3 regions of the Xanthomonas sp. NCPPB 3959 genome follow, and region 3 is predicted to be linked to each of the others. Evidence: predicted binding sites of a transcription regulator. Region 3 holds the regulator's gene; each other region holds the start of a gene.
The links. Region 3 encodes FliA, which starts transcription of late flagellar genes. Its sites were predicted from a motif close to TAAAGTTTNNCNNNCNNNGGCCGATAA; they were not measured.

Region 1 (3,274 bases), on a different contig from region 3:
CACGCTGAAGTCCCCGGCTGCCGCTGCCGAAGCCAGGCGGCTGATTTCCTGATTGATCGCCTGCAGATTCTGTTTGACCTGGTTCATCGTCTCGGTCACCACCGCCTTCTCGCCCGGCAGCCGATCCATCTCATCGGAAAGGTCGCCGATGGCGTAGCGCCCGATGATCTGTGTCAGGCGCATCGTCATGGCGATATGCGAACTGGCCAGGGCGTTGGCATCGCGCACCATGTGACCGAACTCGCCAGGAAATGCATTTTCGTCCATGCGGTAGCTGATCTCGCCGGCATCGTGCCGGCGTGCCATTTCCAGCTGGGCGGCGATGACGCCTTGCAGGCGATCGCGGATGCGATAGACCGCACTGGCCAACTGCACGGTTTCGTCCTTGCCGGTGACCTTGATATCGACATCGAGCACGCCGCGCGACAACTGCTCGACGGCGGCAACTGCCCGCTGGATCGAGCGTGAAATCGCATTCCCCAGGAGCATCGCGATGCTCACGCCGGCCAACGCGATCAACCCCAGCGCGATCGCCGACAAGGTGATCGCGCGCGTGTTGGTGGCCTGTTGCTGCTGATAGCGCAGCTTGGCAGAGGCGGCCAGTTCGTCACGCAAGGTGGCAAGCCCGGCAAAGGTGGCGTTGGCGTTGTCCTTGACCTGGGTCCGATTGACCTCGGCGCCGCCGGCGATATCGCCAGCTTCGATCAACTCGATCTGGCGCTGCATCCCCGCTTGCATCAGCGCATAGCTTGCCGTGATCTTTTGCAGCTGGGCGGTGTGCTCGGCTTCCTGGCTCAGCAACTGCTTGAGTTCCACGATGCTGGCCGCGACCTGCGTGAAGCGCGTTTGGTTTTCCTGCTTCCATTGCGTGATCAGCTCGGGCGTGCCGATGGCGATCATGCGCAGGATGTTGATATCCACCCGGGTCAGCTGACCGTCGATGCTGCTGGCAAGCGCAGAGCCGGTGAAGTCGCGATTGTAGAGCGTGCCGACATTGTTCTTGGAGGTGTGCAGGCTGTTCAGCAGGAACAGACACAGCAGGATGCTCGGAATCAGCGTTCCCAACAATGCCAATATAAATTTGCTCTTGATCGTGGGTAGCATGCTGGGACCTGGAGAAGAAGGCGGAGGAGTGGGAGGAGCCGGCGAGTGACTGGCCTGCCCGAGCAACCTGAGGCGTTGTCGCCAACGTCGACCGGCTTGCCTGGTTCGCTAGCGCTTGCCGAGGTGTCTCAATCCGTTATCGGCAGATTTCACAAAATCTTGACTCGATGACGAGCTGAGTAATTCGCTCCGTCAGGCCGGGCATTGGTTTTAGTGGCGGCAAGTTCGCAGCTGAGATTTTCTACGAGTCGAAAGCCGTCTCGGCAGCGAGTGAAAGCGATCTTGCCAGGGCACTGTCGGCAGCGCTCGGTGATGAAAAGGCATCGCTTCAGAGGTTCGCGCAAACCTCTGCCATACGGTTCAGTAATGTCTTGGCGAATCTTGCGCGCAGCCGGTACAAACCCGTGCATTGCGGATAGCCTGTGCATCTTGAGAAGGGATCGCGTGCGGAAATGACGGAGCAGTTGACCGAGCAATGGATGACGGCAGTGACCGATGCGCTGAGCGAATTGCAGGCATCAAGAGTCGCGCAAGGGGCGATGCTGGAAGCAATGCTTGCTTCGCATCCCGAACCGGCCTTGCTCAGACTGTGCTGGGATCGCCTGGCGGCATCGCTGATTGCCACAGTGGCGCAACGCAAAGCGTCGTCGACAGTGGAAAAACCCATTGAGTCGCACACGTTGGAGCAACTCGCCTTCTGGAACGAGCGGCTCACCCGGTGCTTCCCGCCTGCTTAGGCGGCGGCTACTGCACGTCGGCCCTGATCGAGGCAATGCGCATCGAAGCGCACGCGCCCATCGCTGGAGACCTCGCACATCGCCATCCACTGCCTGGCGTGATCATGCGCGGCGATGCTGTCGGCGAACGCATCGCCTGGCACACGGTATCGCTGCAAGGTAATGCCGCCGGATTTGCTGAGCAGCAGTTCAGCCGAAAACTGCCCTTGGCCGGGCGTGACATGCGCGGTGAGCTGATAGTCGCCCACGTGCCGAATCGATGACATTCCCAATCGTGATCCTCCTTGACCTTGGTTAATTAGCGCTTTTGGCGTCCATGCCTGCGGGCCGACGCCGATGGTCCATCAGCCTGCAGGCCGCCGATTCTGCCAGAAAATCACTCGCATCGCTGTCAGGAACCACGAACGGGGCCGTAAGGAAATTCCTTCACTACAACAACGGCACCCGCTTGGCGAAGCGCTGCGCGCCGACCAGTGCCCAGGCGTGGTCGCTGATCTTGTTGGTCGCGATCACGCAACAGCCGCTGTCGAGACAGTCGTTCCAGTTGTCTTCGCTATTGGCTAGATACGCACGGATGATGACCTCGGGTCTGCCGATGCAGGCCTTGAATGTCTTCATCCATTGATCGCGATCAGAGTGGAAGATGTGGAAGTTGAAAAAGACCCGGTGAGAATCCGAGGGATTCTCGTCGCCATCGGTGTCTTTGTCGGCGAAGCATAGCCGCGATTTCGGCGCGGTCTCCGCATAGGTCTGTTTGTCCTGCTTGTTGCCGGTCACGCAGACAAGAAACGTGTTCTTCAAGTCTTCAATGAAGGGCCAGCCATTCCTTTCGGCGCCAAGTGCCAGCGTCTCTTGTGACCCCATCAGTTCGCCAGGTGTATAGATGCGCGGCAGCCTGTCCTTGAGATAGGCATCCAGTTGGTCAGGGAAGTCTTTGGTCGCAGTGTGTTTGAGGTCCAGGTGCAAGGTGATCACGTCGTGGCCGTCATTTTCTTTCGACCACACCGCCAGATCGCTCAAAAAGCCGGAGAGCTGACGGTAGTGCTTATCGTAGGAACCCTTATGGCCAACCGACCAATCCAGACCATCGTCCGATTGGGCGATATCCAGTTCCAACCCGCCACACCCGCAGTCGTAGTGATTTTTCGGGTTCCAGGTAATTTGCTCGCGCAGGGTTTCGTCGCGCTGATAACTGTTGTGCGAGGCCTTCATGGAGACGTCGTTGTAACGCAACCGGCCGATGCTCACATCCACCAGGGTGACGTCGATCCGTCTCAGATCCTCGTCGCCGGGCGAGCTGCGATGGCCCACTGCCGCAATCTGCAGATCGGCTGTTTTCGATGTGCCGGCCAGGCCACTGCCGTCCTGCGGGTCCTTGATGCTGTTGATGTTGAGCGTCGCGATGACAGTGGAGGTCGCGCTATCGATGAGGT
Region 2 (3,274 bases), on a different contig from region 3:
CACTGGCCGCCTTACCCGCAGCAGGCATCGCAGTCGGCGTGCCCACAGAAGCAGTCCCGGTCGCCGCCGCCGCACTCAGATCCGGCACATGCGTGTCGGCATCGTGGGTGGATTTACCTAGCGCCACGCCCTGGCCGGCGCCGGCCAAGGCGGTCTGCTCGGCGTCCTGGGTCATCACCACGATGCTGATGCGGCGGTTGATCGGATTCTGCGGGTTGGTCTTGTCGAACAGCACCGACGAGGACAAGCCCACCACACGGGTGACCTTGGCATCGGCCATGCCGCCGCCCACCAGCGCACGGCGCGCGGCATTGGCGCGGTCGGCACTGAGTTCCCAGTTGGTGTAACCGGCATCGCTGCTGTAGGCGGTGGTGTCGGTGTGGCCGGTGATGCTGATGTGGTTGGGCACCTGATTGATGAAGCTGGATAGCTCGCGCAGGATGTCCACCGTGTACGACTTGAGCTGATCGCGGCCGATGTCGAACATCGGGCGGTTCTGCTTGTCCACGATCTGGATGCGCAGCCCGTCGGGGGTGAGGTCGAGCAGCAGCTGGTCCTTGAACGGCTCCAGCGCCTGGCTCTTGTCGATGGCCTCCTTCAGGTCCTGCATCAGCGCTTCCAGGCGCTTCTTGTCCTTGGCGCGGCTGTCTTCGGTGGTGTCGGCAGCGTTGTCGCGCTTGCGGCCCATTTCGTCCTTCTGCCCCTTGGCCATGTCGGCGGTGCCGCCGAGTTTGATCATCGAGGTGCTGGCACCGCCGGGCCCGTTCATGCCGGGCGAAGGCGCCGGCGACTTGCCCGACAACGGGCTGGGATTGCGGAAATATTCCGAGATCGCCGCGCGCTGCTCCTTGGTGGTGGCGGCCATCAGCCACAGCACCAGGAAGAAGGCCATCATCGCGGTCACGAAGTCGGCAAACGCCACTTTCCAGGCGCCGCCATGATGGCCGCCGCCCTGCACCTTCTTGACCCGTCGGATGACGACGGTGGATTTGCCCTCGGCCATGACTGCGGCCCTACTTGATCGTCTTCAGGTGCGTTTCGAAATCCGCAAAGCTCGGACGCACGTTGGAGGGCAGCGTCTTGCGCGCGAATTCCAGCGCAATCTTCGGGTTGTAGCCGCGCAGGCAGGCCAGCAGCGCGGTCTTGACCGCCTCGTAGATGCGCCCGTCCTGATCGGCACGCGCTTCCATCGCCGCCGACAACGGCGCCACGAAGCCATAGGCCAGCAGGATGCCGAGGAAGGTACCGACCAGCGCGGCACCGACGTGGTGGCCGATCTCCTCGATCGGGCCACCGATCGAGCCCATGGTGATCACGATGCCGAGCACGGCGGCCACGATGCCAAAGCCGGGCAGGCCGTCAGACACCTTGCTCAAGGCATGCGAGGGCGCCATCGCCTCGTGGTGGTGCTTTTCCAGTTCCAGTTCGAGCAGCGGCTCCAGCTCGTGCGGCTCGATGTTGCTGCCGATCATCAGGCGCAGGCAGTCGGTGATGAAGTCCAGCAGGTGATGGTCGGCCACCACCTTGGGGTAGTTGCCGAAGATGGTGCTGTCCTGCGGTTTTTCGACGTGATCTTCCAGGGCCATGAAGCCGTCGCGGCGGGCCTTGTTCAGCAGTTCATAGACCAGGCTCAGGGTGTCCTTGTAGTCCTCGGACTTGTACTGCGGGCCCTTGAACACGCCCAGGACACTACTGAAGGTTTCCTTGACGATCTTGCCCGGCGTGCTCACCAGGAACGCGCCCAGCGCCGCGCCGCCGATGATCAACAGCTCGTACGGCTGCCACAACGCGCCCAGCTTTCCGTGCGACAGCACATAGCCGCCGAGGACACTGACGATGACGACGATGAAGCCGATGATGATGAGCATGGCGCAGCCAAAAGCAAACAGGGTTGCTGTTGTTTCGGCGCGCGCGGCGGATTCTTGAAGTGCACGGCGTGAAGGTGTGCGCTGTAACTGAACGATCGGTTGGTGCAATGACGGCTTCACATATGGCGATCAGCGGCATCGCGCTTACTGCGGCAAGGCGTTCACCGCAGTGTGGCTTGTGATGAAAAGGTCTGCCTGGTTGAGCTTGCGATCTGCATCGATTGCTGTGCGCGTCGAGACAGCGCATTGCAGCAAGCGGCCTCTGCATTGGCGGTGGCACCAGCATCGGCGGACTTGATGCGCAGGTTGCGCTCGGCAGCAACTTCAGCGTCTGCACCACGTCCCGGATGACCCGCCGCCGAGCGTCGAGCGTCATTGTCGTGGCAGTTTCTAGCACTACAGCGAGCAATGGTGTGGGCAGTAGGAGCGGATAACAGAACGTAGCGAGCGGCTGTCAGGTGGGTGCGGACGGCGCATAGGAACCGAAATGAACCGTGCATGCCGATTCCGAGCGCCGGCCGCGCCCGCCTGACGATTGCGCTGTAGTTCTGTGAGTCGCTCTGAGTGGGTCGCCACTGCTTTCTGGGCGGCCTCGCCAGGTCAGGCTGGTTGCGCTTCGGCGCCGTCGCGTTGCAGCGAGTTCGGCAGTGCGTGGCCATCTTCGGTGAAGCCCAGCGAGACCGAGTTCAGGCAATGCCGCTCGCCGGTTGGCGGCGGGCCGTCGGGGAACACGTGACCGAGGTGGCTGTCGCAGCGCGCGCAGACGATCTCGGTGCGGATCATGCCGTAGCTGATGTCGCGGATTTCGCGCACATGCGCCGCATCGTACGGGGCGAAGAAGCTCGGCCAGCCGGTGCCGGATTCGAACTTTGCGCTGGAACGGAACAGCGGCAGCCCGCACAGGCGGCAGGTGTAGACGCCCTCCAGCTTGTTGTCCAGGAACACCCCGCAGAACGGCGCCTCGGTGCCGTGCTGCAGCAGCACGCGCCGCTCCTCGTCGCTGAGCCCGGCGATCAGGGCATCGCGCTGGGCGGGGGAGGGCGGTGTCAGATCGAACTGGCTCATGAAGGCTCTCGTATACGCGCGCTGGCGGGGTGCCGCGTCTGCCCTCAGTGATGTGGGCGCAGCAGGCTGCGTTCAACCTAAGTGCTCGAAGCCCTCTTCCGTCCGCAGAGAATCAAGCCCCTCTCCCTGCGGGAGAGGGGTTGGGGTGAGGGTACGGGGCGAAGCCACTGCGCGGTGGGCACTGCTAGGCTTCGCTCGCACCCTCATCCGGCGCTGCGCGCCACCTTCTCCCGATGGGAGAAGGGACTCTTCGCACTGCAATCACCTCGCGAACGCGTTCATCCCCTAGCCAATCCCATGCATTGCCGCGACACATCGGCGCCCCCACCCAGTCAGTACCC
Region 3 (3,274 bases):
CATCGCGGTGCACGAGGCCGACAGCGCCGAGAGCCTGCTGGAACTGCTCGAGCGCCTGCGCGACTACAAGCTGGTGCTGATCGACACCGCCGGCATGGGTCAGCGCGACCGCGCCCTGGCCGCACAGCTGAACTGGCTGCGCGCCGCGCACCAGGTCACCTCGCTGCTGGTGCTGCCGGCCAACGCCCATTTTTCCGACCTCGACGAGGTCGTACGCCGCTTCGCCCACGCCAAACCCCAAGGCGTGGTGCTGACCAAACTCGACGAGACCGGCCGCTTCGGCAGCGCCTTGTCGGTGGTGGTTGACCATCAAATGCCCATCACCTGGGTGACTGACGGACAGCGGGTCCCCGACGACCTGCACCGCGCCAATGCCGCCAGTCTCGTTCTTCGCCTTGAAGATTTGCGGCGCGCTGCCGATAAGCCCTGTACTCCGGAGCACAACCATGCAGTCGCGTGAATACGCCAAGCTGACCAACGCCTTCCCCCTGACGGCGACCCGTCCCGAGCCCTTGGGCCCGGTGCGCACCATTGCCGTGACCGGTGGCAAGGGTGGCGTGGGTAAAACCAACATCTCCGCCAACCTGGCCGTGGCCCTCGCCGAGATGGGCAAGCGCACCCTGCTGCTCGACGCCGACCTTGGCCTGGCCAACCTGGACGTGGTCTTGGGCCTGTCGCCCAAGTACACCCTGGCCGACCTGATCGCTGGCCGCTGCACGCTGGATGAAGTGATCATCGAAGGCCCCGGTGGCGTGTTGGTGGTCCCGGCCGCCTCCGGTCGCCGCCACATGGCCGAACTGGCTCCGGCCCAGCACATCGGCCTGGTCAACGTGTTCTCCGAGCTGGAACGCGACCTAGACGTGATGGTCATCGACACCGCCGCCGGCATCACCGACAGCGTGCTGACCTTCTGCCAGGCCGCCCAGGACACCGTGGTGGTGGTCTGCGACGAACCGGCCTCGATCACCGACGCCTACGCGCTGATCAAGGTGCTCTCGCGCGAACGCGGCGTGGACCGTCTGCAGATCATCGCCAACATGGTGCGCGACCCCAACGAAGGCCGCCTGCTGTACGACAAGCTGTCGCGGGTCTGCGAAAAATTCCTCGGCGACGTGTCGCTGAACTACCTCGGCCACGTGCCACAGGACGACTGGTTGCGTTTGTCGGTACAGCGCCAGCAACCGGTCATCAAGGCCTACCCCGCCAGCCCCTCGGCGCTGGCCATCGCAGAAATCGCGCGGCGTACCTCGCGCTGGCAGGCCCCCACCGTGCCACGCGGCAACGTCGAGTTCTTTGTCGAACGCATCATCCAACGGGGGGTCGCCGCATGAGCACCGCTACCGCAACCGCAACGACGGCCACCGCGCAGTACCGTGCAGTGCAACGCAACAACGCCAACGACATCGTCACCCAGCACGCCGATCTGGTGCGCCGCATCGCCCACCATCTGGCCGCGCGCCTGCCGGCGAGCGTGGAAGTGGACGACCTGATCCAGGCCGGCATGATCGGCCTGATCGAAGCCTCGCGCAGTTATGACTCCGAGCAGGGCGCCTCGTTCGAAACCTATGCCTCGATCCGTATCCGCGGCTCGATGATCGACGAGATTCGCAGAGGCGACTGGGTACCGCGTTCGGTGCACCGCCGTGCCCGCGACGCTGCTGCTGCAGTACGCAAGATCGAACAGAACACCGGCCGCGCCGCCGCCGCCACCGAAGTGGCCGCCGCGATGGAAATGCCGCTGCCCGATTACCTGCGTCTGATGGAAGACGCCGCGCGCGGCCAGGTGCTGAGCCTGGAGTCGCGGATCGAAGATCACGGCGAGCTGGACACCACCGCCAAGGGTGGCCCCAACCCGCAGCAGATGATGGAGCGTGGCGAGTTCGGCCGCGAGCTGGGCAAGGCCATCGGCCAGTTGCCCGAGCGCGAGCAGCTGGTGCTGTCGCTGTACTACGAACAGGAATTGAACCTGAAGGAAATCGGCGCCGTGCTCGGTGTCAGCGAATCGCGCGTCTGCCAGATCCACGGCCAGGCCGTGGTGCGTCTGCGCGGCCGCCTCAAGGTCTTCGAACTGGCCGATGCCGGTGTCGAAATTGACGAATGATTTTTTCGCGTATTTTTTAGTGTTAGGAGCTTGATGTGAACAAGAACATGCGGATTTTGATCGTGGACGACTTCTCGACGATGCGACGTATCGTCAAGAATCTGTTGGGCGATCTTGGTTTCACCAATACCGCAGAGGCCGAAGACGGCAACAGCGCATTGGCTGCGTTGCGGGCCGGCCCGTTCGATTTCGTGGTCACCGACTGGAACATGCCCGGCATGACCGGTATCGACCTGCTGCGCAACATCCGCGCCGACGCCAAGCTCAAGCACCTGCCGGTGATGATGGTGACCGCCGAAGCCAAGCGCGAGCAGATCATCGAAGCCGCCCAGTGCGGCGTGAACGGCTACATCATCAAGCCGTTCACCGCGCAGACGCTGGAAGAAAAGCTGGGCAAGGTGTTCGAACGTCTGGCGGCGACCGCCTGATGAACGCCACCGTGGAAACCAATGCCGAACGCGCTGCCTTGATCGACCGCCTGCAAGGCGCGCTCGATGCACTGGAAAGCGGTGACGAAGCCGCATGGAAGCGCGAGGTCGACCACCTCGCCGCCTTGCGCACCCGTCCGATGATGCAGGGCCTGAGCCGGCTCGCACGCGAACTCGGTCAGGCGCTGGGCGAATTGCCCACCGTGCCCGAAGAAGCCGGCGAGCTGGACGATGCGTGTTCGCGCCTGGACCACGTGGTGGAAATGACCGAAAAGGCCAGCCATCGCACGCTGGATCTGGTCGAAGAATGCCGTGAGCTGGCCAACCAGCTGCGCGACGGTGGTCTGAATCAGGACCAGGGCGCGCTGATGGACAAGATGCGCCACAACCTGACCGAACTGTCGCTGGCGCAGAGCTACCAGGACCTGAGCGGGCAGATCATCCGTCGCGTGGCCGGCATCGTGCGGCGCGTGCACGAAGGCTTCGGCGCACTCGGCCTGCCGCCGAAGAGCACCGAGCCGAAGAAAGACGACGGCGGTCTTGCCGGTCCTGCAGTCAAGGGCCTGGACCGTCACGCGGTGTCGCAGGACGACGCCGATGACCTGCTGTCCGGATTGGGGTTGTAACCATGAGTGCTGTTCCAGACGATATTGCTGCCGATTTCATCGTCGAGGCCCAGGAAATCCTGGATCGCCTCGGCGAACAGCTGGTCGCGCTGGAACAGGCACCGGACGAAGCCGACCAG

Region 1: AC1KVG_RS20110 (methyl-accepting chemotaxis protein) is a predicted target of FliA. The motif match lies at 1,241-1,267, and genes of this name have one in related genera.
Region 2: motA (flagellar motor stator protein MotA) is a predicted target of FliA. The motif match lies at 1,900-1,926, and genes of this name have one in related genera.

The regions. Positions count from the first base shown of each region.
Region 1 is NZ_JBWWVR010000024.1:3,945-7,218, forward strand. It holds gene AC1KVG_RS20110 (methyl-accepting chemotaxis protein) at 1-1,104, opposite strand, end outside; gene AC1KVG_RS20115 (hypothetical protein) at 1,569-1,841, shown strand; gene AC1KVG_RS20120 (hypothetical protein) at 1,838-2,107, opposite strand; gene AC1KVG_RS20125 (PI-PLC domain-containing protein) at 2,271-3,274, opposite strand, start outside.
Region 2 is NZ_JBWWVR010000002.1:354,100-357,373, reverse strand. It holds gene motB (flagellar motor protein MotB) at 1-1,003, opposite strand, end outside; gene motA (flagellar motor stator protein MotA) at 1,014-1,868, opposite strand; RNA gene AC1KVG_RS04545 (sX9 sRNA) at 2,297-2,368, opposite strand; gene msrB (peptide-methionine (R)-S-oxide reductase MsrB) at 2,469-2,933, opposite strand.
Region 3 is NZ_JBWWVR010000001.1:108,924-112,197, reverse strand. It holds gene flhF (flagellar biosynthesis GTPase FlhF) at 1-460, shown strand, start outside; gene AC1KVG_RS00415 (MinD/ParA family protein) at 447-1,331, shown strand; gene AC1KVG_RS00410 (RNA polymerase sigma factor FliA) at 1,328-2,101, shown strand; gene cheY (chemotaxis response regulator CheY) at 2,137-2,529, shown strand; gene AC1KVG_RS00400 (protein phosphatase CheZ) at 2,529-3,155, shown strand; gene AC1KVG_RS00395 (chemotaxis protein CheA) at 3,158-3,274, shown strand, end outside.